3 regions of the Pseudomonas tremae genome follow, and region 2 is predicted to be linked to each of the others. Evidence: predicted binding sites of a transcription regulator. Region 2 holds the regulator's gene; each other region holds the start of a gene.
The links. The regulator sigma-54, encoded in region 2, starts transcription at its own class of promoters, with help from an activator protein. The targets are predictions, from matches to a motif close to ANTGGCATNNANNTTGCTNT.
Positions count from the first base shown of each region.

Region 1: a site for sigma-54 is predicted at 6,297-6,316, ahead of flgB (flagellar basal body rod protein FlgB). Genes of this name have one in related genera too.
Region 3: a site for sigma-54 is predicted at 8,044-8,063, ahead of I9H09_RS08695 (flagellar hook-length control protein FliK). Genes of this name have one in related genera too.

Region 1 covers NZ_CP066270.1:1,835,612-1,845,722, reverse strand. Annotated here, with positions in the region: gene flgG (flagellar basal-body rod protein FlgG) at 1-134, opposite strand, end outside; gene I9H09_RS08560 (flagellar basal body rod protein FlgF) at 181-921, opposite strand; gene I9H09_RS08555 (hypothetical protein) at 1,206-1,397, shown strand; gene I9H09_RS08550 (flagellar hook-basal body complex protein) at 1,398-3,146, opposite strand; gene flgE (flagellar hook protein FlgE) at 3,342-4,670, opposite strand; gene flgD (flagellar hook assembly protein FlgD) at 4,696-5,385, opposite strand; gene flgC (flagellar basal body rod protein FlgC) at 5,401-5,841, opposite strand; gene flgB (flagellar basal body rod protein FlgB) at 5,845-6,252, opposite strand; gene I9H09_RS08525 (nuclear transport factor 2 family protein) at 6,572-7,045, opposite strand; gene cynS (cyanase) at 7,056-7,523, opposite strand; gene cheR (protein-glutamate O-methyltransferase CheR) at 7,634-8,461, opposite strand; gene I9H09_RS08510 (chemotaxis protein CheV) at 8,513-9,439, opposite strand; gene flgA (flagellar basal body P-ring formation chaperone FlgA) at 9,518-10,111, shown strand, end outside.
Region 2 covers NZ_CP066270.1:4,324,094-4,334,204, reverse strand. Annotated here, with positions in the region: gene I9H09_RS19615 (HPr family phosphocarrier protein) at 1-222, opposite strand, end outside; gene rapZ (RNase adapter RapZ) at 239-1,096, opposite strand; gene ptsN (PTS IIA-like nitrogen regulatory protein PtsN) at 1,099-1,566, opposite strand; gene hpf (ribosome hibernation-promoting factor, HPF/YfiA family) at 1,578-1,886, opposite strand; gene I9H09_RS19595 (RNA polymerase factor sigma-54) at 1,961-3,454, opposite strand; gene lptB (LPS export ABC transporter ATP-binding protein) at 3,637-4,362, opposite strand; gene lptA (lipopolysaccharide transport periplasmic protein LptA) at 4,362-4,910, opposite strand; gene lptC (LPS export ABC transporter periplasmic protein LptC) at 4,897-5,469, opposite strand; gene I9H09_RS19575 (KdsC family phosphatase) at 5,478-6,017, opposite strand; gene I9H09_RS19570 (KpsF/GutQ family sugar-phosphate isomerase) at 6,017-6,991, opposite strand; gene I9H09_RS19565 (ATP-binding cassette domain-containing protein) at 7,296-8,105, shown strand; gene mlaE (lipid asymmetry maintenance ABC transporter permease subunit MlaE) at 8,105-8,902, shown strand; gene mlaD (outer membrane lipid asymmetry maintenance protein MlaD) at 8,902-9,369, shown strand; gene I9H09_RS19550 (MlaC/ttg2D family ABC transporter substrate-binding protein) at 9,380-10,030, shown strand; gene I9H09_RS19545 (STAS domain-containing protein) at 10,027-10,111, shown strand, end outside.
Region 3 covers NZ_CP066270.1:1,870,067-1,880,177, forward strand. Annotated here, with positions in the region: gene fliE (flagellar hook-basal body complex protein FliE) at 1-69, shown strand, start outside; gene fliF (flagellar basal-body MS-ring/collar protein FliF) at 85-1,872, shown strand; gene fliG (flagellar motor switch protein FliG) at 1,865-2,881, shown strand; gene fliH (flagellar assembly protein FliH) at 2,897-3,718, shown strand; gene fliI (flagellar protein export ATPase FliI) at 3,708-5,066, shown strand; gene fliJ (flagellar export protein FliJ) at 5,073-5,522, shown strand; gene I9H09_RS08680 (STAS domain-containing protein) at 5,605-5,907, shown strand; gene I9H09_RS08685 (ATP-binding SpoIIE family protein phosphatase) at 5,912-7,618, shown strand; gene I9H09_RS08690 (Hpt domain-containing protein) at 7,652-8,008, shown strand; gene I9H09_RS08695 (flagellar hook-length control protein FliK) at 8,109-9,524, shown strand; gene fliL (flagellar basal body-associated protein FliL) at 9,730-10,111, shown strand, end outside.

The sequences.
Region 1 (10,111 bases), 2.5 Mb from region 2:
AGCAGGTCCTGGAACTCGGCGCGATCACTTTTGAAACCTGTGGTCGAAACGTTCGCCAGGTTGTTGGAGATCGTGGTCAGGTTGGTGTCCTGAGCGGCCAGGCCGGTTTTGGCGACGTATAGTGCAGGAAGCATGTGTGTTCTCCTCAAGCGCCGGTTTGTCGGCGCAAGCTGTCATTGATTAGCCAAGTTGCAAGACGCGCGCCATAGACTGATCGTCTTCTTCAGCGGTCTTCATCATCTTGACGTGCAATTCGAATTGACGGGACAAGGCCAGTACCGAGGTCATTTCCTCGACCGCATTGACGTTGCTCGCCTGCAGAAAACCGGACTCGACCTGAACCGTGGCATCTGCATCGGCAGGCCGACCGGTCTTGGTGTGAATCAGGCCGTCAGGGCCTTTTTCCATGGTCTTGAGATCAGGCTTGACCAGCTTGATGCGGTCAACCTGGGCCATCACCTGCGGGCTCTCGCCCAGCGAACGGATGCTGATGGTGCCGTCGGAGCCGATCTCGATCTGCTGCTGAGGCGGCACGGCGATCGGACCACCATTGCCCATTACCGGCAAACCGCTGCCGTCGCGCAACACGCCCAGCGCATCGATGTTCATGCCGGAACTGCGGGTGTACGCTTCACCACCGTCGGGCGTCTGTACTGCGATCCAGCCATCACCCTTGACGGCGATGTCCAGTTCACGACCGGTCTGTACCATCGCGCCAGCGGAGAAATCAGTGCCAGGGCGTTCGCTCATGGCATAGGCACGGGAAGGCATGACCTCGCCAAACACCGGCATCGAGCGGGCCTGTTCAAGGTCACGCATGAAACCGTTGGTCGAGACGTTTGCCAGGTTGTTGGCGTGAGCCTTCTGCGCAATCGCGTTTTCAGATGCACCGCTCATGGCGACGTAAAGCAACTTGTCCACAGTCTTCCTCCTCCGACAGACGCTTGCCGCCTGTAGCTGTTCTGAAAGGGTTAAAGCAATTTTGGGACCAACTTGTCAGGAACGATACAAATGCTTGATTAGTCAGCAAAAACGGGCACCCGAGATACAGGTCGAGGCAAAGCGCCAGCCAATAGCGGCGGCGGACTGCCGCCCCTCCTTCGCCGAAGCCGATACAACGCCAAAAAAACTTCGCACACACGCATCGACGACCCGGACGACAGTGATAATCTGGCCGTCATTACAGACCTCATCGGTAAATCGCCATGTCTTTTCGTGGGTGCTTCGTCGGCACTGCAGCTGCCAGCCTGATGGCCCTGGCGCTGCTCGCCCAGGCCGCCCCCGCGCATTACTACAAATGGCAGGGCGACAGCCGCATCGTCTGTGCCCAGAGCAGCCCCGGGCCGGGCTGGAAACGACTGAAAGGCCACTTCATCAAGGCCGACTGTTCGATCTGATCAAGTCGATTGAATCAGCGTCTGCATCAGCGTGACCTCTGTGGATATCGCCTTCGAGTTGGCCTGATAGGCCGTCTGCGCCTGAATCAGGGCGATCAGCTCATCCGCGAGCACGACGTTCGACCCCTCCAGCCCGCCACTGATGATGCTGCCCAGCGTGCCGATGCCCGGCACGTCGTAGTCGGCCACTCCGGAATCGGCAGTTGCCGCCCAGCGTGTGTCGCTGCGCGGCTGCAAACCGTGAGGGTTGGCGAAACTGGCGAGCATCACCTGACCAATATCCTTGTTCATGCCGTTGGTGAAACCCGCGCGCAAGATGCCGTCGCGCCCGACGTCCAGGCTCTTGAGTTCACCTGCCGAATGACCGTCGACGTAGGCAGACGAGCGCGAGCTGGCGGCGTTGTGCTGAAGCAGATTGGTAAAGTCGATGGTCATGCCGTTGGCGCTGCCAGCCGCCCCGTTGGGTACCCAATGCTCGCGCTCGGTACCGGGGCTCGCCACCATCGCCGGCGACCAGCCCGTAAGCTGCAGCAGGTTGCCTTTGCTGCTGTCCAGACCAGTGCTGCCGGTCAGCGACACGACCGAACCATGGGTATCGAACACGATGTTGGCCGTAAGCGGCGCTTTTGATTCGGGTTGTTGCGGGTTTCGATCATCAATCAGTACGTGCATCCGCCAGCTGTTGGTGCCGTCTTTCACGAAGTATTGTTTCAACTCGTGCATGTTGCCCTGACTGTCAAAAATCTGATTGCCGAACATCCTGCTGTAAGTGTTCAAATCAGAGGCATCGAAGTCCGGAACAGAACGACTCATGACCGAATCGGCGGGGTCGAGAACACTTACTCCAGCCTCTTCCAGCGGCAACGAAACAGTGCCGCCATTGAGAGAACCGCTTGCCATCCACACGCCATTGACTTGCCTGGCAGGCACCCAGTCCTGCAACGCAAACTCAGTGTCCGAGATTTTACGAATGTGCTGGTTATTATCGCTATACGACAGAGAGCCATCGGGTTTGAGCTCAACGCGTACTTGCAGCGGCGTCACACTGTCTGGGTCCAGCGGGTTGCGCCCATCCACCAACACATGCATCGTCCACTGGTTATCTTCGGTCTTGACGAAGTACTGCTTGAGCTCGTGATCAGCCGCCTGCACAGGAACAATCCCCACGTCCTGAATGGTACGGCCAGCAACCCGAGTGTAGGTCGCCGGGTTGGCAGGATCAAAAACCGGCAAGCGGGAGAGCGAGGGCAGCGACGAATCCAGATTGATATTTTCCGACACTCTGGTCGTGGCCCTGGCTGCGACGTTGGACGTGTCGATCTGCAAGTCCGTGCGAATGCCACTGATTATTTCGCCCTTGTCATTCGCCGCATAGCCTTGCAAGCGGCCGCCATCGCTGTCGACCACAAAATTGGCGGCATCCTTGAGGAAAGCGCCGGCTCGCGTATAGGCCAGAGAGCCCTGATCACTCACCACAAAGAAGCCGTTACCCTGAATGCGCATGTCCAGCGCATTGCCGGAACTGATCACCGTTTCACCCTGATTGAAGTTCTGCTGCACCGCAGCCAGTCGCACACCATCGCCCACGGCATTGTTTCCATTGCCGAGCTGCGCGGACGAATACAAGGCCGAGAATTGCGCACGAGAGGATTTGAAACCGAGGGTGCCTACGTTGGCGATATTGTTGCCTGCTACCTCCAGTCTCTTGTTGGCAGCGTGAATACCACTGATCGCTGTGTTGAATGACATGAGTACTCCCTTGCCACAAAGGCATTTTATAGAGGAGTTTTATTCTCACACCATCGTGCGTAGGACATTTCCAAGTAGGTTGAACGACCCATCCGTAACTTTAAACACGGTCAGAACTTGACGGATTCATTAATGACCGCGCATAAAAAAACCCCTTTTTACAGGGGTTTTCAATACCGACCGCTATGACGTGGATTACGTCATCTGAATAGTAGTCTGCATGATAGTGCTTTGTGTGGAGATAGTCTTGGCGTTAGCCTGATAGTTGCTCTGCGCCTTGATCAGGTTAACCAGTTCCACGGTCAGGTCGACGTTGGACTCTTCCAGCGCCTGACCCGTGATGTAGCCCAGGGTACCGGACTGCGGAGCGCCACTTACCGGTACACCGGAAGAGAACGTTTCGCGCCAGTTGGTGCCACCGGCCTGCGCCAGGCCTTGCACGTTGGCGAAGCTGGTCAGCGACGTCTGGCCGATCACCTGAGACTTGCCGTTGGTGTAGGTTGCAAACAGGTTGCCGGTCGAATCAACGTTCATCGCGCTGAGCTGACCCGTGGCGTAGCCATCCTGATCCTGCTTGAGCAGACCAGAAACCGAAGCAGTCTGGGTAATGTCGGACATATTCAGTTTGATGGAAGCTGCGCCGGTTGCCCCGTTTGCGGCCCAGGTTGCCGAACTGCCAGTACCGATCTGTACACCAGGCACCCAGTTGTTGACGGCGAACGTACCGTCGGCATTGAACTTGATGTTGGCGCTGTCGCTGGGGACAGTGCCCGGCGCAGCAGTGACCAGATTACCCGCAGAGTTGAACGTCAGGTTGTTCTTGTCCGGCGTGGTGCTGGCCGGGTTGGAAATGCTGCGCCCGTCCATCAGGGAATACATCGACCAGGTGTTGGTGCCGGTCTTGACGAAATACTGATCCAGGGTATGAGCATTGCCTTGGGTGTCGTAAGTAGGCGTGCTGTATTTGGTGTTGTAGGTCTTGGTGTCAGTGGCATCGAAAGTCGCAACGGACGGCATGGGAGTCGTCGAGTTCAGGTTGGCCGAGTTGGTGATGGTGGTCGTGGCCTTGGGCTCCAGGTTGGACGAGTCCACACGCAGATCGCTGAGCGCACCGGTTACCACCGAACCACTGGCGTCCACGTTGTAACCCTGCAACTTCATGCCGCTGCTGTTGACGACGTAGCCTTCCTTGTCGGTGTGAAATGCACCGGCACGGGTGAAAAGCTTCTCGCCGTTATTGCTGAGCATGAAGAAGCCGTCGCCGTTGATGGCCAGGTCCAGGCTGTTGGCAGTACCGGTGGTCAGGCTGCCCTGCGAGAACTGCTGGGAAACCGCTGCAGTGGTAACACCGCTGCCGACACTGCTCTTGCCCGACGTGCCACGGATCGACTGAGCGTATTGGTCAGCGAACTCGGTACGCGATGATTTGAAACCGGTAGTCGCTACGTTGGCAATGTTGTTGCCGGTAACGTCGAGACTTTTGTTTGCAGCATAGAGCCCACTAAGGCCGATATTGAAAGACATGTTTCACTCCTGCGCCGTAGCGGCTCTACAATCCGATGGTTTGAACTTTGGACAGGGCAACACTGCCGCTGGCCAGGTTAAGCGTTGTTTCAGCACCGTTGACACCCAGCGTGACGCTGTGAACCGTGGCGGGCAGATAAGTCGAAAGTTGCGTGTTCTTGCCGTCGATCGAGCCCTCGGCCTTGAAGCTGTAAGTGCCCGATGGAAGTGCTGTACCACTTGAATCCGTACCGTCCCAGGCAAAGCTGGTAGTGCCGGCTTTTTGCGCCCCAAGATCGACGCTGTCGACCAGATTGGATTGCGCGTCGTAAACCTTGACCGTTGTCACCGAGCTGGCGCCCGGAACCACGATCGAGCCGGTCAGGCCCTTGCTCGTATCGACAGAAGTGCTGCCCGAATCGATGATCACCGAACGGCCCACCAGCGACGACGCCTGTAAGGCCTGTGACGACTTGTAACTGCCGGCAATCGTGTCAACCGTCTTGGTCAGGTTCTGCATGCTTTCAAGGCTGCTGAACTGGGCCAGCTGAGCCACAAACTGGGTATTGTCCTGTGGGTCCAGCGGGTTCTGGTTCTTCATCTGCGTAACCAGCAGTTGCAGAAAAGAATCCTTGCCCAGCGTACCGGTCGAGTTGGTCGCGGTAGGTGTCGGGTTTTGCAGCGTGTTCAAAAATGTCGATGAAACGCTGTTTGATGAGGTGCTATCAACGGCCATAACGTTCGCCTTCTATCACTGACCGAGGGTCAGAACCTTCTGCATCATGGATTTAGCGGTGTTCATGATTTCGGCGTTGGTCTGGAAAGACCGGCTGGCGGAGATCATGTCGGCCATTTCTTCCACGACATTGACGTTGGGGTAATAGACATACCCGTCCTTGTCGGCGGAAGGATGATTGGGCTCGTAGCGCGCTTCGAGGTTGGAACTGTCTTCGATAATGCCGTTGACCTGAACACCCTGCCCCGCCTCACCCTGATCCTGGAACAGCGAACCACCTGTCGATTGCTGACCCTGCATCACGGTGGCAAACACCGGATGACGGGCGCGGTAGGTCTGGTCCATGCTCGACGACACGGTCTCGGCGTTGGCGATGTTACTGGCCGTGGTGTTCAGACGCGTGGTCTGGGCACTCATGGCGCTACCGGCAATGTTGAACACATTGGCTAGTGACATGATTTACTCTCCGCGAAGGGCTGCAACCAGCCCTTTGAACTTGCTGTTGAGCAATGTGAAGCTGGCCTGGAAGCCCATGGCGTTCTCGGTGTAACTGGCCGTCTCGACCTGCGAGTCAACGGTGTTCTGGTCCAGCGAAGGCTGCGACGGCGTGCGATACATCAGCGTGCCATCGTCATTCCCCATGCCCTCGGCTTCGATATGACGGCTGTTGGTCTTGTTCAGCGCGAAATGACCGTTCTGGGCCTTGTCGTTTTCGGCAGCCAGCACCGAAGAAAACTCCAGATCGCGAGCCTTGAAATTCGGAGTGTCAGCGTTGGAAATGTTGTTGGCCAACACCTCTGCCCGCTGAGCCCGGAAGTTAAGGGCCTTTTCATGTATGCCTAACGCTTTATCGAAGCTGATGCTCATTTCGGGAAACCTTTGCCGGTTGACCTGATTCTGTTGTTACTGACAAAGCAATCGGCGTGCCATGTTGCAAAAGCCAATGATTGCAAGGGTTGCAGGCAACGCGGAGGCGGCAATGCCAGAAAAGCGGCAAGGCATTTCCGCTGTGAGGGGTAAAGCGGCAAGATGGGTGCCGTTTTTTTGCCAGTATGGTGTGTGTCGCTTCAAGCGAGCCCGCCATTGCGAGCGTCGCCCCGAAGGTCGTCGGGCGACGCTTCGCTTGTACCCGATTAGTCGGGCACCAACAGTAAAGCCGGCGTACACGGTACGCCAGACAGCTCAATCAGAGGCCCAGCTCACTCAACCCCGGGTGATCATCAGGTCGCCGCCCCAGCGGCCAATGGTATTTGCGCTCGGACTCAGCAATCGGCAGATCGTTGATACAGGCAAAGCGCCGTTGCATGAGGCCATTTGCGGCAAACTCCCAGTTCTCATTACCGTAGGAACGGAACCAGTTGCCCGAGTCGTCGTGCCACTCATAGGCATAGCGCACGGCAATGCGGTTATCCGTGAATGCCCAGAGTTCCTTGATCAAGCGGTAGTCCAGTTCCTTGCGCCACTTGCGCTCCAGAAAGGCCTGAGCCTCTGCGCGACCATTGATGAACTCGCTACGATTACGCCAATAGGTGTCTTCGGTGTAGGCCAAAGCGACTTTAGCCGCGTCGCGCGAATTCCAGCCATCCTCGGCGCCACGAACTTTCTGGACTGCAGTCTCCAGGGTAAAGGGTGGAAATGGCGGTCTTCCTTTATCACTCATCTCAGCGTCCTCAGAACGGCTTGTAGGGCAGGAATTTTCCATCGAGGGTTATCACGGCTCGCTCACCCCCTTCTGGATCTTCGACTTTCTTGATGTCGAGCTTGAAGTTGATTGCGCTGATGATGCCGTCGCCGAACTGCTCGTGTACCAAAGCCTTCAGCGTGGTGCCATAAACCTGAACCATTTCGTGGAAGCGATAGATTGTCGGATCACTGGAAACGTCTTCGACATTGCCGCGCAACGGGATGGTTTGCAGTTCTGCGACCGCGTCTCTGTCCAGCCCGAGACGCTCGGCGACCACCTCGGCTACCGCTTGCGGTAGAGGATGCTGGCCGAGCAGCGCTGCAGTGACGTAGACCACGCTCAACCCGGTGTCATTGGCAAGCGCCGCCCAGGTCAGGTTCTTGGCTGCCTTGGCCTGCAAGACGCGTTCGGTCAACTGCTGGCGCGGCGTGCTGGATATATTGCTGTGTGGCATAACTCATTCCTTTACGGTTTGACTAAATGACACCCTCAGCAATACCACATTGAGACGCGGAATAAAAAAAGAGACCCGAAGGTCTCTTTATGAACAGCAGCCAGCAGTTATTACTTGGCCTTGTAGATGATCCCCGGGCTGCACTGAACCATCTGGTAGTGGTCCGGCAAACCGTTGAGCGCTTCGGAGGCGCCCAGGAACAGGTAGCCGCCCGGCTTGAGCGTGCCGTGGATGCGCAGCAGGATGTCTTTCTTCACTTCTGCCGAGAAGTAGATCAATACGTTGCGGCAGAACACGATGTCGAACTTGCCCAGCGCCGAGTAGCTGTCGAGCAGGTTGAACGAGCGGAACTCCACACGGCTTTTGATCGGCGCCTTGACCACCCAGCGGCCCGGGCTTTTCACGTCAAAAAAACGCTGCAGACGATCAGGTGAAAGACCGCGACCAATCGCCAGGCTGTCGTATTCGCCGGTTTTGCAGTTATTGAGCATCAAGCCTGACAGATCGGTTGCAACAATCTGCGCGCCCGACTTGAGCTGGCCCGGGTTGGCGCGTTCGAACTCATCGATGGACATCGACAGCGAATACGGTTCCTGACCCGACGAACAGGCTGCCGACCATATGCGCAGGCGCTGACCAGGGCTTGCCTTGATTTGCTCGGGCAGAACCTTGTTCTTCAATACCTCAAACGGGTAGGTATCGCGAAACCACAGGGTTTCGTTGGTGGTCATCGCATCGACCACCTGCTCACGCAAACCACTGCGCGGCTGGGTCTGGATACGCTGGACCAACTCGCTCAACGATTTGATGCCTTGCTGCTCCATCAATTTGTTGAGGCGGCTGGACACCAGGTACTGCTTGTTTTCCCCAAGCAAGATGCCACAGGCTTTTTCCAGAAATACCCGGAACTGATCAAAATCCAAATTACCCGTAGACAAGGTGCCGCCTCTCAAATCATGTGAATCACCGGGGACGACGCCCCCGGCTGATTATTCTGCTGCATTGATCCGCGCAACAACCCTGGCGGCAAGGTCATCAGGCCGGAATTTGGCGAGAAAGTCATCAGCGCCAACCTTCTTGACCATCGCCTGGTTGAACACTCCGGACAACGAAGTGTGCAAGGTGATGTGCATCTTCTGCATGCGCGGGTCATTACGTATCGCCGCAGTAAGGGTATAGCCATCCATCTCCGGCATTTCAATGTCGGAGATCATCATCAGAAACTCTTCTTCCGGTTTTTTGCCTTCCGCGACCAGCTTGAGCAGGTAATCCAGCGCCTGACGACCGTCGTTGAGTGCTACCACTTCCACCCCGACAGTTTCCAGGCAACGACTGACCTGCTTGCGAGCCACAGAAGAGTCGTCGACCGTCAGCACGCGCATCGACACGGCCTTGTGCTTGACGTCTGCATCGATGACACCCACCGAAATCTCTTCGGAGACCGGTGCCACTTCGGCAAGAATTTTCTCGACGTCGATGATTTCCACCAACTGATTATCGACACGGGTCACGGCCGTCAGGTAGTGATCGCGCCCGGTGCCCTTGGGCGGCGGATGGATCTCTTCCCAGTTCATATTGACGATGCGTTCAACGGAATGCACCAGAAAACCCTGAACCTTGGTGTTGTACTCGGTAATGATGACGAAGGAATTAACCAGCGAAATCATCCCGGCGGAGCCTGTCGCCATTGCCAGATCCATGATCGGAATGGTGCCGCCCCGAATGCTGGCGACGCCCCGGACGATCTTGCTCGATTTGGGCATGATGGTGAGTTTGGGGCATTGCAGTACTTCTTTTACCTTGAAGACGTTAATCCCGTAGAGCTGCTTGCCGTCGAGACGAAACAAGAGCAGCTCCAGGCGATTCTGACCCACCAGCTGAGTTCGCTGGTTTACTGAATCCATTACACCTGCCATGCCGAACCCCCTAACCAAAATGACCGCCACCCGTGCACTCGATCAACAAGCGGCACGGGCTTTGCTATTTGTAATTCCATGAACGCAAAGACGACAATTTCTCGACACTTCGCATTAGAAACCCGCAGGCTTCTGTGCGCAATCGCTCTGCTGTGCCTTTGTGGCGCCAGCAACCTCGTCCGTGCAGAGAATTTCACACTGCCTGAACAGCTTATCGGCGTCACCCAAGGGTTTCTTGAGTTCACAGTAGAAGACTATTTGGCAACCAACCAGATTGATGGACGTCATGACATACAGGTAAAGCAGCTGGACCCGCGTTTGCGGATGGCTGCATGCGACAAGGATTTGACAGCCAGCCTGGAGAGCCCGCGTCCGGTTGGCCGGGTAACAGTGCGCGTGCGCTGTGAAGGCTCCTCGCCGTGGACAGTGTTCGTACCTGCCCAGGTTCAGCTGTTTCGCAACGTCGTGACGGTCATGCGTCCGCTCAAACGCGACGCCATCGTGACCGAACAGGACGTTGCCATGCGCGAGCGTGATGTGAGCAGCCTGGGGCAGGGATTTCTGGCATCACTTGATCAGGCAGTCGGTCAGAAGGTTGTCCGACAAATGGTTATCGATCAAGTCGTCACGCCTGTGGCACTCGAGCAGCCGCAGATGATTCACAAGGGTGAT
Region 2 (10,111 bases):
CGCTTCCTGTTCAAACTCGCCTTCGGTGTGCAGATGGATCTCGGTGCCTTTGCCCGCTGCGAGCATCATCACCGCCATGATGCTTTTCCCGTCGACCATGCTTTCCGGCGCGCGGCCGACTCTGATCTTGCAGGGAAACTTGCCTGCGACACCCACGAATTTGGCGGCGGCACGGGCGTGCAGACCCAGTTTGTTGATAATGGTGATTTGACGGGCGGGCATCGCAGAGAAAATCCTTTCAGCTAAGGTCGCGGTGGCGAACCTGAACATTCTTGAGTGATTGTTGCAAGACCTGACCAAGCCTTTCTGTCAGGTAGACGGAGCGGTGATGCCCGCCGGTGCAGCCGATGGCAATAGTAACGTATGAACGATTACTGGCAGCGAACCGTGGCAACCATTTATTGAGGTAGGAGAAGATATCCTGAAACATTTCTTCTACATCGGGCTGCACTGACAAATAGTCGATGACCGGCTGCTCAAGGCCTGAATGGTCGCGTAGCTCGGGCTTCCAGTAGGGGTTGGGCAGACAGCGCACGTCGAAAACCAGATCTGCGTCAACAGGCATGCCACGCTTGAACCCGAAAGACTCGATCAGGAAGGCGGTGCCTGGCTCAGGCTTGTTCAGCAAGCGCAGTTTGAGCGCATCGCGCAGCTGGTAGAGGTTCAGGTGAGTGGTGTTGATCTTCAGGTCGGCCAGGTCGATGATCGGGCCGAGCAGGGTGGTCTCGTCGCGTATCGCTTCGGCCAGTGAACGATCTGCCGTACTCAGCGGATGGCGACGACGGGTTTCCGAAAAGCGCTTGAGCAGCGTTGCTTCGTCCGCATCGAGGTACAGCACGTCACACTGGATATTGCGCGCGCGCACTTCATCGAGCATTTGCGGAAAGCGGGTCAGGTGGCTTGGCAGGTTGCGTGCATCAATTGAAACCGCCAGCAACGGCTCGGCCAGCTCGGTATTGATCAGCGCGCGCTCTGCCAGCTCTGGCAGCAGGCCGGCCGGAAGGTTGTCGACGCAGTAGAAGCCACTGTCTTCAAGAACATCCAGCGCGGTACTTTTGCCCGAGCCCGAGCGGCCACTGACGATGATCATGCGCATGGTCAGGTCTTTCCGTTCTGTACGTCCAGCACCACTTGATAAAGCGCTTCGTTACTGGTGGCACTGCGCAAGCGCTTACGCACATCTTTATCGTCGAGCATGCTGGCGATCTGGCGCAGCAACTCCAGGTGCTCATCGGTAGCGGCTTGTGGCACCAGCAATACAAACAGCAGGTCTACCGGCGCACCATCGATGGCGTCAAAATCAATCGGGTTGGCGAGGTGAATCACGGCACTTACAGGCTGCTCGCAGGCGGCAAGGCGGCAATGAGGGATGGCTATGCCATTGCCGAAACCGGTCGATCCCAACTTTTCGCGAGCCACGAGACTGGTAAATACGGTGTCCGTATCTATCGTCGGGACTTCGCGACCGATCAGGTTGGCGATTTCCTGGAGTACAGACTTTTTACTGCCGCCCGGCGCGTTCACAAGTGAACGGCCGGCGGTCAGGATATTTTCAATTCGGATCATTTAAATGGGCGTTAGCGAGCGGCCGCACCTTTGAGGATGCTTTGCTGCTTTTCCTTATGCTTGAGCAATTGTCTGTCGAGCTTGTCAGTGAGCAGGTCGATAGCTGCATACATATCGTCATGTTGAGCATTGGCAACGACCTCTCCACCGTGGATATGCAGCGTGGCTTCGATCTTTTGCTTTAGCTTCTCGACCGCCATCGTGACCTGCACGTTCGTAATCTTGTCAAAATGCCCCTCGAGCTTCCTGAGCTTGAGCTCAATGTATTCGCGAAGGGGTTTGGTCACTTCCAGTTGGTGTCCACTGATGTTGACTTGCATACAGTTTCTCCTTTGCCAGTGCATAAAGCGACAGGCGTGATGCCTGTCACCGGGACGCTGTGGCTCGGCCTGCATCACATCAATCGCTTACGCTCACTGGAAGGCGCTATCCCGAGTGACTCGCGGTATTTGGCGACTGTGCGACGGGCTACTTGAATGCCTTGTGCCTCCAGTAAACCAGCGATCTTGCTATCACTCAACGGCTTTTTCTGATTTTCCGCAGCGACCAGTTTTTTGATGATCGCGCGGATCGCCGTAGACGAGCATTCGCCGCCTTCGGAGGTGCTCACATGGCTCGAGAAGAAGTATTTCAGCTCGTAAATACCGCGTGGGGTGTGCATGAACTTTTGCGTCGTCACCCGCGAGATGGTCGACTCGTGCATGCCCACTGCCTCGGCAATGTCATGCAGGACCAGCGGTTTCATGGCCTCGTCGCCGTACTCGAGAAAGCCTCGCTGATGCTCGACGATCTGGGTGGCCACTTTCATCAGGGTTTCGTTGCGGCTTTGCAGGCTCTTGATGAACCAGCGGGCTTCCTGCAACTGGTTGCGCATGAAGGTGTTGTCGGCGCTGGTATCGGCGCGACGCACGAAGCCGGCGTATTGCGGGTTGACGCGCAGGCGCGGTACGGATTCCTGATTGAGTTCGACCAGCCAGCGCTCGTTGTCTTTTCGCACGATTACATCGGGAATGACGTATTCGGCTTCCGTAGACTCGATTTGCGAACCAGGGCGTGGATTGAGGCTCTGGATCAATTCGATGACCTGACGCAGTTCATCTTCCTTGAGCTTCATGCGGCGCATCAACTGCCCGTAGTCGCGGCTCCCGAGCAGGTCGATGTAGTCGGTAACCAGACGTTGCGCTTCGGTCAGCCACGGGGTTTTGGCCGGAAGCTGGCGCAGCTGCAGCAGCAGGCATTCGCTCAGGTTGCGCGCCCCTATGCCTGCCGGCTCGAACTGCTGGATGCGATGCAGAACGGCTTCTATTTCGTCGAGTTCGATATCCAGCTCAGGATCGAAGGACTCGAGGATTTCTTCGAGTGTCTCGTCCAGATAACCCTGGTTGTTAATGCAGTCGATCAGCGTAACGGCTACCAGGCGGTCCTTGTCTGACATCGGCGCAACGTTCAGTTGCCATAGCAGGTGGCTTTGCAGGCTTTCGCCTACCGAGGTCCGGGTGGTGAAGTCCCACTCGTCATCGTCATTGCTTGGCAAGCTGCTGGCACTGGTCTGGTAAACGTCTTCCCATGCCGTATCGACCGGCAATTCGTTCGGGATGCGCTCGCTCCACTCGCCGTCCTCCAGGTTGTCCACGGTAGGCGCGGATTCCTGATAGGTGGGTTCTTGAACATCTGGGTTGGGCTTTTGTTCGATGTTGTCGGCAAGCGGGTCGGAGTTGTCGAAGTCGTCGCCTTCTTCCTGCCGCTCAAGCATAGGGTTTGACTCCAGCGCCTCTTGAATCTCCTGCTGGAGGTCCAGAGTGGAAAGCTGAAGTAAGCGGATTGCCTGTTGCAGCTGCGGTGTCATCGTCAGCTGCTGGCCCATTCTCAAGACTAGCGATGGTTTCATGGCAGGGGCTAAACACCTTATTCGCCGGCGCACACGCGCCATCTACTACAGGCGCCGGAGCGCCATCATTAAGCAAATTATATGCCTGAAACCTGTACCTTTGCCTAGAGCGTTATGACAAATAAAATAATGTCAATACGCTGCCCGGGCTTCCACTGCCGCGATGTGCCGGCGGCAGTCGATCAGAGGCGGAATTCGTGACCGAGGTAGACTTCCTTCACCAGCTGATTCGCGAGAATGGTCTCTGAATCACCTTCTGCAATCAGCTGTCCGTCATTGACGATGTAGGCAGTTTCGCAGATGTCCAGGGTTTCCCGAACGTTGTGGTCAGTGATCAGTACGCCGATACCCTTGGCCTTGAGGTGGTGAATGATCTGCTTGATGTCGCCCACCGAAATCGGGTCGACGCCTGCAAACGGTTCATCCAGCAGGATGAATTTCGGCGCAGTGGCCAGAGCGCGGGCGATTTCGACGCGGCGACGCTCGCCACCCGAAAGGCTCATGCCCAGATTGTCGCGGATGTGGGTAATGTGGAACTCTTGCAAGAGGCTTTCCAGCTCCTTGCGGCGGGCTCCGGCATCGAGTTCCTTGCGGGTCTCGAGGATCGCCATGATGTTGTCGGACACGGACAGCTTGCGGAAGATCGATGCTTCCTGGGGCAAGTAGCCGATACCTGCGCGGGCGCGACCGTGCATGGGTTGATGGCTGACATCCAGATCATCAATCAGTACTCGACCCTGATCAGCCCGCACCAGGCCGACGATCATATAGAAGCAGGTGGTCTTGCCGGCGCCGTTGGGGCCTAGTAGACCGACGATCTGGCCGCTGTCGATGGAGATGCTCACATCGCGCACGACCTGTCGGCCCTTATAGCTTTTAGCCAGATGCTGGGCTTTGAGCGTCGCCATTACTGGGCCTTCTGAGGTTGATCGGTTTTCTTTTTGGGCTGGATGACCATGTCGATACGCGGACGTGGTGTGGTCAGCTTGGTGCCACCATTGGCGCGGCCAGCAGTGACAACCTGCCTGACCGTGTCGTAGACGATCTTCTCGCCTTCGGAGGTATTGCCGTCATTGATAACCTTGGCCTTGTCGATCAGGACAATGCGGTCCTGCCCGGCGTAATACTGAATAGTGACGGCATACGCCTGCACGATCGGCTTGTCCGGCGCAGGCTTCTGCTCGTAATAGGCCAGGTTGCCGACCGAGGTGAAAACGTCGACTTCGCCCTGGGCATTACGTGTGATCGTTACCGTGTTGCCGGTCACTTTCATCGAGCCCTGGGTGATGATGACATTGCCCTTGTAGGTCGCAACGCCTTTCTTGTCATCGAGCTGGGCATCGTCCGACTGGATGTGGATCGGCTGATCGCGGTCAGTTGGCAGGGACCAGGCGCTCGCGCTTCCCAGTGCTGCGCCCAGGCCGAGCAATAAAGGAAGAGTTTTAACGAGACTCATACTGTCCTCTTACGTTGGAGAGCAGGTCCATCCTGCTGTCTTTCAAATACGCTTTCATTCCCTTGGCCGTAGTGACACCGCCCGCGCCGTCGATTCTAACGTCTTGGTCGGTCTCCGCATATTGCTTCTGAGGGAATACGGTCATGCGACTACTGGTGATAATGGTCGTACGTTGTTTTTCATCGGTGCGCTCCACACGAACGGCGTCCATCAGTTCGACCTGATCGCCGGCCGATGAAACTTCGCCTCTTTTGCTCTGCACGTGCCAAGGGAACTCGCCACCACGGTACATATGCAGATTCGGCATTGTCAGCAGGCTCACGTCCGTGGCCTTTACATGCTCTACCTTGTCGGAGGTCATGTCGTACTGAAGTGTGCCGTCGGGCAAGTACTGCACGCTGCGTGTATTGATTGCATAGTAGTCGATGGCGGTGTCGTCAGCCGACCCTGCAGGTTGATCCATGAAGCTTTCCGGGCTGACGTTCCAGTAGCCGACAGCTGCCAGCAGTACTGCCAGTACCCCGAAAAGCAGGAACTTCCGAATTTTTTTAGTGAACATAATGGCTTCTATAAATAGGCGGAGTGAGCCGCTTCAAGGTTGCCTTGCGCACTCAGAATCAGTTCGCAGAATTCGCGTGCAGCGCCTTCGCCGCCTCGCGCTTTGGTTATCCCGTGTGCATGCTCGCGTACAAAACCTGCCGCGTTGGCGACGGCCATGCCCAGACCGACGCGTCGAATGACTGGCAAGTCTGGCAGATCATCGCCCAGATAGGCGACTTGTTCGTAATCAAGTTTCAACTCGGCCAGCAATTGATCCAGTACCACCAGCTTGTCTTCACGCCCTTGAAACAGGTGCGCGATGCCCAGGCTCTTCGCGCGGCGCTCGACGATCAACGTTTTACGGCCGCTGATAATGGCAGTAGTAACGCCCGAGGCTATCAGCATTTTTATGCCCTGGCCGTCCAGTGTGCTGAAAGTCTTTATTTCGCTGCCATCTTCCAGGAAGTAAAGACGACCGTCAGTCAGTACGCCGTCGACGTCGAAAACGGCCAGCTTGATAGCCTTGCCGCGTTGCATGAGATCCTGTGTCATCGTTTCGGTATCCATTACATGACGCCTGCGCGCAAGAGATCCTGCAGGTTGAATGCGCCCACAGGCCGGTCGTTCCGGTCTACGACAACCAGAGCGCCGATCTTGTGGTCTTCCATGATTTTAAGTGCTTCGGCGGCAAGCATCTCTGCGTGCACGGTCTTGCCGTGAACCGTCATGACGTCATCGATGGTGGTCTGGCGGATATCGACAGGGCGGTCCAGCGTTCTGCGCAGGTCGCCGTCCGTGAATATGCCGGCGAGGGTGCCGTCGGCTTCCAGAATGGCAGTCATGCCCAGGCCTTTGCGGGTCATTTCCAGCAGCGCGTCCCTGAGCAGGGTGCCGCGCTGGACGCTGGGCAGCGCGTCACCGGAGTGCATGACGTTCTCGACCTTGAGCAGCAGGCGTCGGCCAAGTGCGCCACCCGGATGAGAGAACGCGAAGTCTTCGGCAGTAAAGCCTCGTGCGTCGAGCAGCGCCACAGCCAGGGCGTCGCCCATGACCAGTGCGGCGGTGGTAGAAGAAGTCGGCGCAAGGTTGAGCGGGCAGGCCTCATGCGCCACGTGGGCATTCAGGTTGATGTCTGCGGCCTTGGCCAGAATCGAATCGGGGTCGCCGGTCAGGCTGATCATCTTGATGCCCAACCGTTTGATGAGAGGCAGCAGGGTTACGATCTCGTTGGTGCTGCCGGAGTTGGACAGCGCCAGAATGATGTCATCGCGGGTGATCATGCCCATGTCGCCGTGACTGGCTTCGGCCGGATGCACGAAAAAAGACGTGGTGCCGGTGCTTGCCAGTGTGGCTGCGATCTTGTTGCCAACGTGTCCGGACTTGCCCATGCCGACCACCACAACCCGCCCTTTGCTGGCCAGGATCATTTCGCACGCTCGCACGAAATCCCCGTCCAGGCGCTCAAGCAAGCCTTGCATGGCTTCTATCTCGAGACGAATGGTGCGTTGCGCCGAGTGGATCAGATCACTGGATTGGTTCATGTCTGGAAAGGGTCAGCCTGCTGAAAGGCGGCGATTATAGCGGTAATGAACGATTCCCTCACGTCTGATCGTCGTTGTGTTGTTTTTAAACGAATTTCCTACGCGACTGCGGGTCTGTATTCAAGCCTGTGACCATAACATTGTGGTACAGAATATTTTAGCGAATACCTGAACCGGTCGGTTCTCTTCTTGGGGGCGGTTGGCTGCGGTGATATAGTTCGCGGCTTGTTCGGACTGCCTGGGCAGCTTGTCTGCCGCCACTGTTCAGTGGCCGAGGGCGGATGCTGTATCGCAAGGAGTTTAGATGAGTTCTGATGACGCCTATGCGGTCGAGTTGAAAGGTGTGTCTTTCAAACGCGGTACGCGCACCATTTTTAATGACGTCGATATTCGTATTCCACGCGGCAAGGTCACGGGAATAATGGGGCCGTCTGGCTGTGGCAAGACTACCTTGCTGCGCCTGATGGGCGCTCAGTTGCGCCCGAGCGCCGGCCAGGTGTGGGTGAACGGCCAGAACCTGCCCGATCTTTCGCGCAGCGACCTGTTCGACGCGCGCAAGCAGATGGGCGTGCTGTTCCAGAGCGGCGCGCTGTTTACCGATCTCGACGTTTTTGAAAACGTCGCCTTTCCATTGCGTGTGCACACCGAACTGCCGGAAGAGATGATCCGCGACATCGTTCTGCTCAAGCTTCAGGCCGTAGGCCTGCGCGGCGCGGTAGAGCTGATGCCCGATGAGCTGTCGGGTGGCATGAAACGTCGTGTGGCGCTGGCTCGTGCGATTGCCCTTGACCCGCAGATCCTGATGTACGACGAGCCTTTCGTCGGGCAGGACCCGATTGCAATGGGGGTGCTGGTGCGCCTGATCCGCCTGCTCAATGATGCGTTGGGGATCACCAGTATCGTGGTGTCTCACGACCTCAGCGAGACGGCGAGCATCGCCGACTATCTCTATGTTGTGGGCGATGGACAAGTGCTGGGGCAGGGTACGCCACAGGAACTGATGTCCTCGGACAATCCGCGTATTCGTCAATTCATGACCGGCGAGCCCGATGGCCCTGTGCCGTTCCATTATCCGGCGCCGGATTTTCGCGAAGATCTTTTGGGGAAGCGCTGATGCGCAATAAGTCACTGATGGACCGGGTTCGTCTGCTTGGACGTTCGGCCATCGATATCGTTGCTGTTCTGGGCCGCTCCGGCCTTTTTCTGGTGCATGCCCTGCTGGGGCGTGGTGGTGCTGGCAGCAGTTTTCAGCTGTTGATCAAGCAGCTGTATTCCGTCGGTGTGATGTCTCTGGTCATCATCGTGGTCTCCGGCGTATTCATCGGGATGGTGCTGGCGCTGCAGGGCTTCAGCATTCTTGCCAAATACGGTTCCGAGCAGGCCGTCGGTCAGATGGTCGCCCTGACGTTGCTGCGCGAACTGGGACCGGTGGTCACAGCCTTGCTCTTTGCCGGTCGCGCAGGGTCTGCACTGACCGCCGAGATCGGCAACATGAAGTCCACCGAGCAATTGTCGAGCCTTGAGATGATCGGCGTCGATCCACTCAAATACATCGTTGCGCCGCGCTTGTGGGCCGGTTTTATCTCGTTGCCGATTCTGGCGATGATTTTCAGCGTGGTGGGTATCTGGGGCGCTTCCTGGGTAGCGATCGATTGGCTGGGAGTCTATGACGGTTCTTTCTGGTCGAACATGCAGAACAGCGTTTCTTTCACGAACGATGTGCTCAATGGGGTGATCAAAAGCGTCGTATTTGCCTTCGTGGTGACATGGATTGCCGTTTTCCAAGGGTATGACTGCGACCCTACTTCCGAGGGGATCAGCCGCGCGACAACCAGGACGGTTGTATATGCCTCCTTGGCCGTGCTGGGACTGGACTTTATTTTGACCGCCTTGATGTTTGGAGATTTCTGATGCAAAACCGTGCCATCGAAACCGGTGTCGGCCTTTTCCTGCTGGCCGGGATACTGGCTCTGCTGCTGCTGGCCCTGCGAGTCAGTGGTCTGAGCACAAGCGCGAGCACCGACACCTATAAACTTTATGCCTACTTCGACAATCTGGCCGGTTTGACTGTCAGAGCCAAGGTCAGCATGGCTGGCGTGACTGTCGGCAAGGTGACCGCGATCGATCTGGATCGCGACACCTTTACAGGTCGTGTCACTCTGGAAATACAGAAAAAGGTCGACAACCTGCCTTCGGACTCGACCGCGTCGATTCTGACCGCCGGGCTGCTGGGTGAAAAGTACATAGGCATCAGTGTTGGCGGCGATGATAAGCTTCTCAAGGATGGCGGGACCATCCATGACACGCAATCGTCTCTGGTACTTGAAGACCTGATCGGAAAATTCCTGCTCAATACAGTAAGTAAAGACGCCAAGTGAGGAGCTTCAAATGATCTCTATTCTGCGCCGTGGTCTGCTGGTGTTGCTGGCCGCTTTGCCTATGCTGGCCAACGCTGCGGCGACCCCCTCGGCCCATGATCTGGTGGAACGCACCACCAAGGAACTGCTGAGTGATCTCGCGACCAATCGTGAAGAGTACAAGTCCAACCCGAGCGCGTTCTACGATGCGCTGAACCGCATTGTGGGCCCGGTGGTGGATGCGGATGGCATTTCCAAAAGCATCATGACCGTCAAGTACTCGCGCAAGGCATCGCCTGAGCAAGTAAAGCGCTTCGAAGAGAACTTCAAGCGCAGCCTGATGCAGTTCTACGGAAACGCACTGCTTGAATTCAACAATCAGGGCATCACCGTTGCGCCAGCCAAGGATGAAGGCGACGACCGTACCAGCGTGGACATGCAGGTGAAGGGCTCCAACGGTGCCGTTTACCCGGTTTCCTACACGCTGGTGAAGCTGAACGGCGAGTGGAAAGTCCGTAACGTTGTGATCAACGGTATCAACATCGGCAAGCTGTTCCGTGATCAGTTCGCCGACGCCATGCAGCGTAATGGCAATAATCTGGACACCACGATCAACAACTGGGCGGGCGAGGTTGCCAAGACCAAGTCCACCGTTGACGCATCGCAGAAGCCGGCACAATGAGCGAGGCCGCTGTCCGTCTGGCCGGCCCGGGCGAGTTGAAGCTGATTGGGGTGCTGGATTACCGTACCGGACCGCAATTGC
Region 3 (10,111 bases), 2.5 Mb from region 2:
CAGGCATTGACCCAGGTTCGTAACAAGCTGGTTCAAGCGTATCAAGACATCATGCAGATGCCGGTTTAAGGGACGTACTGAGTCATGGCCGAAGCAACTGCCGATCCCGTTCCTGCAAGAGCGGGCGCTTCCGATAAGAAACCGTTGTTCGGTTTGTCTTTTCTGGAAAATCTTTCCGAAATGACCATGCTGCGTCAGGTCGGCCTTATGGTCGGTCTGGCAGCGAGCGTGGCCATCGGCTTTGCCGTGGTTCTCTGGTCGCAGCAGCCTGACTATCGTCCGCTGTATGGCAGTCTGGCAGGTCTGGACAGCAAGCAGATCATGGAAACCCTGACGGCGGCGAACATCAATTACACCGTCGAGCCCAACTCCGGGGCTCTGCTGGTGAAATCCGATGACGTGCAGCGTGCGCGCATTCAGCTGGCCCAGGCAGGCGTGGTACAGAACGACGCCAATATCGGTTTCGAGATCCTCGACAAGGATCAGGGGCTGGGCACCAGTCAGTTCATGGAAGCCACGCGCTATCGTCGCGGGCTGGAGGGCGAACTGGCCCGGACCATCTCGGCCCTGAACAACGTCAAGGCTGCCCGTGTCCACCTGGCAATCCCGAAGAGCTCGGTGTTTGTTCGTGACGACCGCAAGCCCAGCGCTTCGGTACTGGTCGAGCTGTATGCCGGTCGTTCGCTGGAGCCGAGTCAGGTTCTGGCCATTATCAACCTGGTTGCCACCAGCGTCCCTGAGTTGAGCAAGTCGCAGATCACCGTTGTGGATCAGAAGGGCACTTTGCTGTCTGACCAGGCGGAAAACTCCGAGCTGACCATGGCTGGCAAACAGTTTGATTACAGCCGTCGCATGGAAGGCATGCTGACCCAGCGCGTGCAGAACATATTGCAGCCGATTCTGGGCAATGATCGCTACAAGGCCGAAGTGTCGGCGGTGGTGGATTTCAGTGCTGTCGAATCGACCGCAGAAAGCTTCAACCCTGATCAGCCTGCCCTGCGCAGCGAGCAGTCGGTCAACGAACAACGCTCCAGCAGTTCAGGCTCGGGCGGGGTTCCGGGTGCATTGAGCAATCAGCCGCCCGGCCCTGCGACGGCTCCGCAGACTGCCGGAGCAGGTGGCGCAGGTGCTGCTGGTCCTATTGCCCCGGGCCAGCCGCTGCTGGATGCCAATGGTCAGCAGATCATGGACCCGGCCACCGGTCAGCCTGCACTGGCGCCGTTTCCAGCTGACAAGCGTGTGCAGTCGACCAAGAACTTCGAACTGGACCGGTCGATCAGTCACACCAAGCAACAGCAGGGTCGCTTGACGCGCTTGTCGGTTGCTGTGGTGGTCGACGACATGGTCAAGACCAATGCTGCCAACGGTGAAGTCAGCCGGGCGCCGTGGAGCGCCGCAGATCTGGCCCGCTTTACGCGTCTTGTGCAGGATGCTGTCGGTTTCGACGCCAGCCGCGGTGACAGCGTCAGCGTGATCAACGTGCCGTTTTCCAGCGAGCGTGCAGAAGTCTTGCCCGAGGCATCGTTCTACTCGCAGCCCTGGTTCTGGGACCTCGTCAAGCAGGCCGTGGGTGTGATTTTCATCCTGATCCTGGTCTTCGGCGTACTGCGCCCTGTGCTGAACAACATCACCAACGGCAAAAGCAAGCAACTGGCCGCTTTCGGCGGTGGCGATGTCGAGCTCGGTGGCATGGGCGGGCTGGACGGCGAGCTGTCCAACGACCGCGTGAGCCTGGGTGGACCGCAGAGTATCTTGCTGCCTAGCCCTACCGAGGGTTATGACGCACAGCTGAATGCAATCAAGAGTTTGGTGGCTGAGGATCCTGGCCGTGTGGCTCAGGTTGTGAAAGAGTGGATCAACACTGATGAATGAACGAGCCATGGTAGCCAAACTCTCGAAAGTTGAAAAAGCGGCAGTATTGTTACTCTCTCTGGGTGAAACTGACGCGGCTCAGGTGCTGCGGCACATGGGCCCCAAAGAAGTCCAGAAAGTGGGCGTAGCCATGGCTCAGATGCGCAACGTGCATCGCGAGCAGGTCGAAGAGGTGATGAGCGAGTTTGTCGACATCGTCGGCGATCAGACCAGTCTCGGCGTCGGTTCCGATGGTTATATCCGCAAAATGCTGACCCAGGCATTGGGTGAAGACAAGGCTAACGGTCTTATTGATCGTATCCTGCTGGGTGGCAATACCAGCGGTCTGGACAGCCTCAAGTGGATGGAGCCGCGCGCGGTGGCCGACGTGATCCGTTTCGAGCACCCGCAGATTCAAGCCATTGTGGTGGCGTATCTGGATGCCGACCAGGCTGGTGAAGTGCTCGGGCACTTCGACCACAAAGTCCGTCTGGACATCATCCTGCGAGTGTCCTCGCTCAACACGGTGCAGCCTGCCGCGCTGAAAGAACTCAACCAGATTCTCGAGAAGCAGTTCTCTGGTAATGCCAACACGTCGCGTACCACGCTGGGTGGTATCAAGCGTGCGGCAGACATCATGAACTTCCTCGACAGTTCTATCGAAGGCGCACTCATGGACTCGATCCGCGAGGTCGACGAAGACCTGTCGGTGCAGATCGAAGACCTCATGTTTGTCTTCAACAACCTTTCCGATGTCGACGACCGTGGTATCCAGGCGCTGTTGCGCGAAGTATCCTCGGACGTGCTGGTACTGGCGCTCAAGGGCTCGGACGAAGCGATCAAGGAAAAGATTTTCAAGAACATGTCCAAGCGTGCCGCCGAACTGCTGCGCGACGACCTGGAAGCCAAGGGTCCGGTACGTGTCAGCGATGTGGAAACTGCCCAGAAAGAAATCCTCACCATCGCGCGTCGTATGGCCGAGGCCGGCGAGATCGTACTCGGTGGCAAAGGCGGCGAGGAAATGATCTAAGGATTCAGCTGACTCATGTCCACTCCCAATAAAGAATTGGCCAGCGACCTCATTCGCGCCAAGGACGCCGGGACGCTCGATATCTGGGCGTTACCCAGCTTCGACCCGCATGTGGAACCCGAGCCTGAACCCGAACCGGAGCCTGCCGACGAACCGCTCGAGATGGAAGAGGTGCCGCTGGACGAAGTTCAGCCGCTGACCCTCGAAGAGCTGGAGAGCATTCGCCAGGAGGCCTGGAACGAAGGCTTTGCCACCGGCGAAAAAGAAGGCTTTCACAGCACCCAGCTCAAGGTTCGGCAAGAGGCTGAGGTTGCATTGGCGGCTAAAATCGCCAGCCTTGAACAGTTGATGGGGCATTTGCTGGAGCCTATCGCCGAGCAGGATACGCAGATCGAAAAAGCCGTTGTCCATCTGGTCGAGCACATCGCGCGCAAGGTCATTCAGCGCGAGCTGGTGACCGATTCCGGGCAGATCGCCACGGTGTTGCGTGATGCGTTGAAGCTGTTGCCGATGGGTGCTCAGAACCTGCGTATCTTTATCAACCCCCAGGATTTCCTGCTGGTCAAAGCGATGCGCGAGCGCCATGAGGAGGCCTGGAAAATCGTCGAAGACGAAGACCTGCTGCCCGGCGGTTGCCGGATCGAAACCGAGCACAGCCGCATCGACGCCAGCGTCGAAACGCGCATCGCGCTGGCGATTTCCAGGATGCATGATCAGTTGCACGAGCAGATCACTCATCCGGCTGCGGCAGACCTGAATGTCGATCTGGACGCCGCGCCGGTAAAAGCCTCCGGTGGTGCTGTAGAACCTGACGCGGACACACTCGATGCGCCTTGATCGCACCAGCTTCGGCAAGCGACTCGGCACCTACGCCGAGTCGATCAGCCTGCCTGCCCAGCCTGTGGTCGAAGGGCGCCTGCTGCGCATGGTCGGCCTGACGCTGGAGGCTGAAGGCATGCGCGCGGCAATGGGCAGTCGCTGCATGGTCATCAACGACGACAGCCATCACCCGGTGGAAGTCGAAGCCGAGGTGATGGGGTTTTCCGGTGGCAAGGTGTTTCTGATGCCGGTAGGCAGTGTGGCAGGCATCGCACCGGGTGCGCGGGTTGTGCCCCTGGCTGACACCGGACGTCTGCCGATGGGCATGAGCATGCTGGGGCGGGTGCTTGACGGCGCCGGTCGTCCGCTGGATGGGCGCTCGCCGATCAAGGCCGAGGACTGGGTGCCGATGGACGGCCCGACGATCAACCCGCTCAAGCGCGACCCGATCAGTCAGCCGCTGGATGTCGGCATTCGCTGCATCAACGGTTTATTGACAGTCGGGCGTGGCCAGCGTCTTGGCCTGTTTGCGGGTACGGGTGTGGGCAAGAGTGTGCTGCTCGGCATGATGACGCGCTTTACCGAAGCGGACATTATCGTCGTCGGCCTGATCGGCGAGCGGGGCCGGGAGGTCAAGGAGTTCATCGAGCACATTCTCGGCGAAGAGGGCCTGAAGCGTTCGGTGGTGGTTGCCTCGCCAGCCGATGATGCGCCGCTTATGCGCCTGCGTGCGGCCATGTATTGCACGCGAATTGCCGAATATTTTCGCGACAAGGGTAAGAACGTCCTGTTGCTGATGGATTCCCTGACCCGTTTTGCTCAGGCTCAGCGGGAGATTGCCTTGGCAATTGGCGAGCCTCCGGCCACCAAGGGTTATCCGCCGTCGGTGTTCGCCCGCCTGCCAAAACTGGTCGAGCGCGCCGGTAATGCCGAAAAGGGCGGTGGTTCGATTACCGCTTTTTATACCGTGCTGTCGGAAGGCGATGACCAGCAAGACCCGATTGCCGACTCCGCACGAGGCGTGCTCGACGGCCACATCGTGCTGTCCCGGCGTCTGGCCGAGGAGGGGCATTACCCGGCTATCGACATCGAAGCGTCCATCAGCCGGGTCATGCCCGCAGTGGTCAGCCCGGAGCATATGGCCCAGGCGCAACACTTCAAGCAACTGTGGTCACGCTATCAGCAGACCCGTGACCTGATCAGCGTGGGCGCCTATGTAGCCGGTGGCGACCGCGAAACCGATATGGCAATCGCGTTGCATCCGGTGCTGGTGCGTTATCAGCGCCAGGCGCTGCGCGAGAATGAAAGCATGCAGGGCAGTGGCGAAGCGCTTGCATCGATATTTGCCCCGGCACCTGGCGGCTGATAGGCGATGGCTCAGAGTAGAGCGGCGCGCCTGGCGCCTGTGGTCGAGATGGCCGAGACTGCCGAGCGAACGGCGGCTCAGCGTCTCGGGCATTTTCAGGGGCAGGTCAACCTGGCCAACAACAAACTGCAGGAGCTGGACCAGTTCCGCCAGGATTATCAGCAGCAATGGTTGCAGCGCGGCAGTGCCGGGGTTTCCGGGCAATGGTTGCTGGGCTATCAACGCTTTCTCAGTCAGCTGGACGTCGCGGTTGCACAGCAATATAAAAGCCTCGAATGGCACACGGCCAATCTGGCTCGGGCGCGTACGGCCTGGCAGGACTGCTATGCGCGGGTCGAAGGCCTGCGCAAGCTGGTGCAGCGGTACATGGACGAAGCACGCAAGCTTGAAGACAAGCGCGAGCAAAAGCTGCTGGACGAACTGTCGCAGCGACTGCCGCGTCATGAACCATTCTGATTTTTGACCTAATCAGACCTGGCCTTCTGTTGGTCTGGTCTACGCTCTCAATGTCTCGTTGATGAAACACCTCGGAGTTCCCATGACAGTCACGTCCGAACGTTCGGCAGATGGTCGACAACTGACCCTTTTCATTGAGGGGCGCTTTGATTTTTCCGCCCATCAGGAATTTCGCGAGGCTTATGAGGACTGTCCGCAGGACCTGCATTACGTGGTGGACCTGCGTGGCACGCATTACCTGGACAGCTCGGCGCTGGGCATGCTGTTGCTGTTGCGTGATCATGCCGGTGGCGATAAAGCGGTGGTGCGTCTGATCAACTGCACGCCTGATGTCTGCACGATCCTCGCCATTTCAAACTTCTCGAAGCTGTTCCAGCTGGGCTGAACCTTTGCAGTCCTCCTTGAAAAACCTCTGCATTCTGATTGCCGACGACAGCACCAGTGACCGGTTGCTGCTGTCGACCATCGTTGCGCGTCAGGGGCACCGGGTATTGAGTGCTGCCAATGGCGTCGAAGCCGTGGCGATGTTCACCTCTGAAAGCCCGCATCTGATCCTGATGGACGCGATGATGCCGGTCATGGACGGTTTCGAGGCTGCACGGCGGATCAAGGCGCTGTCAGGCGAGTCGCTGGTGCCGATCATCTTCCTGACCTCGCTTACCGAAGGTGAGGCATTGGCGCGCTGTCTGGATGCTGGCGGCGATGATTTCATGTCAAAGCCTTACAATCCCCTGGTTCTGGCCGCCAAGATCAATGCCATGAACCGCTTGCGAGTACTGCACGAGACTGTTCGTCAGCAGCGTGATCAGATTTCCAGACATCATGAATACCTGCTTAACGAACAGCGCGTCGCCAAAGCCGTGTTTGATCAGGTGGCACATGCCGGGTGTCTGGGGGCGGGCAATATCCGCTACCTGCAGTCGCCCTATGCGCTGTTCAACGGTGACCTGATGCTGGCCGCCTACACCCCGGCAGGTCATATGCAGGTGTTGCTTGGGGACTTCACTGGCCACGGACTGCCGGCTGCCGTGGGCGCCATGCCGCTGGCCGAGGTGTTTTATGGCATGACCGCCAAGGGTTACGGTCTGGTGGCCATTCTTCGTGAGATGAATGCCAAGCTGAAGCGCATTTTGCCGGTGGACATGTTCTGTTGTGCGACGCTGCTGTGCGTCAACCTCCAGCAGCGTCAGGTCGAGGTGTGGAACGGCGGATTGCCGGATGGTTATCTGCTGCGTGGCACTGAAGGCGAGCACGTGCCGCTGGCGTCGAATCACCTGCCTCTGGGCGTCTTGAGTGTCGATGCGTTCGACGCGCACACCCAGGTCTACCCGTTGGCGCCGGGCGACCGGATCTTCCTGCTGTCCGATGGCGTGCTCGACACCAGCGACAGCCGTGATGAGTTATTCGGCGCGCAACGTCTGCGCGGCGTGCTGTCCGCCAATCGCGAGCCGCAACTGCTGATCCAGGAAATTCTTCAGGCACTCAACGATTTTGGCGGCAAGGCCCGAGACGATGTAAGCCTGCTTGAAATCAGCGCGGTCGAAGAGCCGCTTGACCGCCTGCCTGCCCTGACGTACTCCGACAGCGGCGCATCGAGCCCGCTGGACTGGTCATCGAGCTTCGAACTGCGTGCTTCGACCCTCAGGCGTTTCAATCCGCTGCCTTACGTGCTGCAATTGCTGCTTGAAGTGCATGGTTTGCGCAATCAGGGCGCCGCGTTACATATGGTACTGGGCGAGCTGTACAGCAATGCGCTGGAGCACGGCGTGCTAGGGTTGGATTCTGCACTGAAGCATGATGCGGCGGGTTTTGCGCTTTATTATCAGCAGCGGGCCGAGCGTCTTGGCGCTCTGGAGTCAGGGTTCATCCGCATGACTCTGCACGTTGAACCTGTCGGTGAAGGAGGGCGCCTGACCCTCAGCGTCGAAGACAGTGGTGACGGATTTGATGCAGAACGGCTGCATATGTTGAAACCTGCGAGCGATAAGCTGTACGGTCGCGGGCTGCGTCTGGTGCGCGAGTTGAGTCACAAGGCCAACTGGTCCAGGGATGGCAGGACCGCGTGCGTGGAATTTACCTGGGAGGGAGTGGCATAATCCGTTCCACAGTCTTGATCAAGGAGTGAACAAGTGTCGATTCATCTGGATTACAGCGTGTTGAATGCTCTGCAGGAAGTCATGGAGGATGAATATCCGACATTGCTGGATGTGTTTCTCAAGGATTCCGAACAGCGCATTGTGCAACTTCGCCAGGCTGTCGAGACCGGAAACATGGACCTGCAGGAGCTTAGCCTCACGGCCCACAGCTTCAAAGGCAGCAGTAGCAACATGGGTGCGTTGCGTCTTTCCGACCTGTGCAGACAGCTTGAAGATCGTGCCCGTCAGCATCAGTCGCTGGGGCTGGCAGAGTTGGTCGGCAAGATTGATAACGAGTACCTGACCATCCGTGGTCTGTTCAACGCAGAGCGGCAGTTTTTCATCAGCTGATCTGCCGCTTTCGGCCGATCTGGCCGCTTTCACGAGTTGGCCCGCATATTGCTAAGTTCTGGTGGTAAGGCGATTACCAGCTGCTTATGCGGAGACCGAAATGCCACTTTCCACCAATGCCCTTCTTCAGGCCACGAACGCTGCGACCTCCAGGTCCGGTGCCGTCAATAATTCGGTCAAATCCGCCGACAGCAGCAAAGACGGGGCTTCCAGCTTTTCCAACGTCTATGCAAAGCAGACCAGGGATACCGTGGCGCCACGTGACGATGCGCCGGTCAAGCAGAGCCGTGACAAGTCGGCGCCTGACAAAGACAAGGTTGCCGCAGGTAAGGACAAGCCGGTAAACGACCCGTCGAATGCCGCTGACAAGTCGACCGTTGCCGATAGCGGCAATGACTTGCCTGCCAAGTCCACTGCTGCGGATGGCGACGCCGCCAAGTCCGAAACCGCCCCGGATGATGCTCAGGCACAGGCATCTGCCGACCCTGCGCTGGCTGAAGGTCAGGTAGCTGTCGACCCCGCTCTGGACCCGGCTTTGCAGGCAATGGCGGCACAAATGCCTGCCTTGCCAGCTGCTTCGGCAGTCAAGCCGCAGACGCCAGACGCCAGCGCCACACCGGCGATCGCATCGCTGGCAGTTGGTCAGGCGGCGGTTCCTGCAAAAGCCGAAGCCGCGTTCAATCCGGATGCCGACCCGCTGGATGGCCTTGATGCCGTGCAGTTGGCGCTTGAAAATGCCACCGCGAAAACCCAGTTGGCCGCGCAGAATGCCCAAGCCGCCAACAAGGCGACGCCTTCGAACGCGGAGGCTGACCCAACGCAGAATTTAGTCAATAACCTGTCGGTTTTGAGTGAGCAACTGCCATCGGATGAAAGCAGTACCGAGAGCAGCGACAAATCGTTCAGCGGTCTGATCGGCGAGGGCCTGAAGGACGTCAAAGGGGCTGCCGGTGACACGCGTGTAGACAATTTCGCTGATCGTCTGGCTGCCCTCAGTCAGGCCGCGCAGCCTGCACGCACTGCGGCCGCACCTGCTGCGCCGTTGATGAATCAGCCGCTGGCCATGCATCAAAGTGGCTGGACCGAAGGCATTGTCGATCGCGTGATGTACCTGTCGAGCCAGAACCTCAAGACCGCCGACATCAAGCTTGAGCCTGCCGAGCTTGGTCGTCTGGATATCCGCATCAACATGGCGCCGGATCAGCAAACCCAGGTGACCTTCATGAGCGCTCATCTAGGCGTGCGTGACGCGCTGGAAAACCAGATGTCGAAGCTGCGCGAGTCATTTGTTCAGCAAGGGCTGGGCAACGTCGACGTCAACGTTTCCGATCAATCGCAACAGCAGGCTCAGCAACAGGCTCAAGAGCAGGCAAGTCGCGCTCAGCGTGGTGGTCGTGGAAATGGCCTAAATACCAGCGATACATCGGATGATATTGCTGGCATTGACGCCGCCGTACCTGTCAGCCAGCCGGCGGCACGCGTGATCGGCACCAGCGAGATCGACTATTACGCCTGATACCGGGCTGATTGCTGCATCCATGTTCCTTCAACTCCTGTACCCGTTGCGAGCATCGGGGCAGGAGTCCTGTCTATTGCTGCATGACCCGGCTGCGTAACCAGTCGTGTCAGGCACATCTCCCGTTTCCCACAACTCTGGCATAACACTTGCTCTGCCTCTGTCACGTATTGAAGAAACTCTTGAATAGTGACGGATTATTGGCATGGCGCAGAGCGAAGAAGTTAAAGATCCCGCACCCAAAGGCAAAGGTAAACTCAAGCTCATCATAATCGCCGTTGTGGCGCTGTTGCTGGCGGTGGGCTTATCGGTGGGTGCGACCTGGTTCCTCATGCACAAGAGCGAGAGCAAGGAAGACCCGGCTGCTGCAGCCGCGGCGGCCAACGCCAAGCCAGTGGCGGTGTTCGAGCCGATGACTCCCGCCTTTGTGGTCAACTTCAACGCCAATGGCCGTCAGCGTTACATGCAGGTCAGCATTACCATGCTGGGCCGCAATGCTGCCGACATGGAGGCGCTTAAAGTACACATGCCTCTGATTCGTAATAATCTGGTGATGCTGTTCGCAGCCATCCCCTTCGAATCGCTGG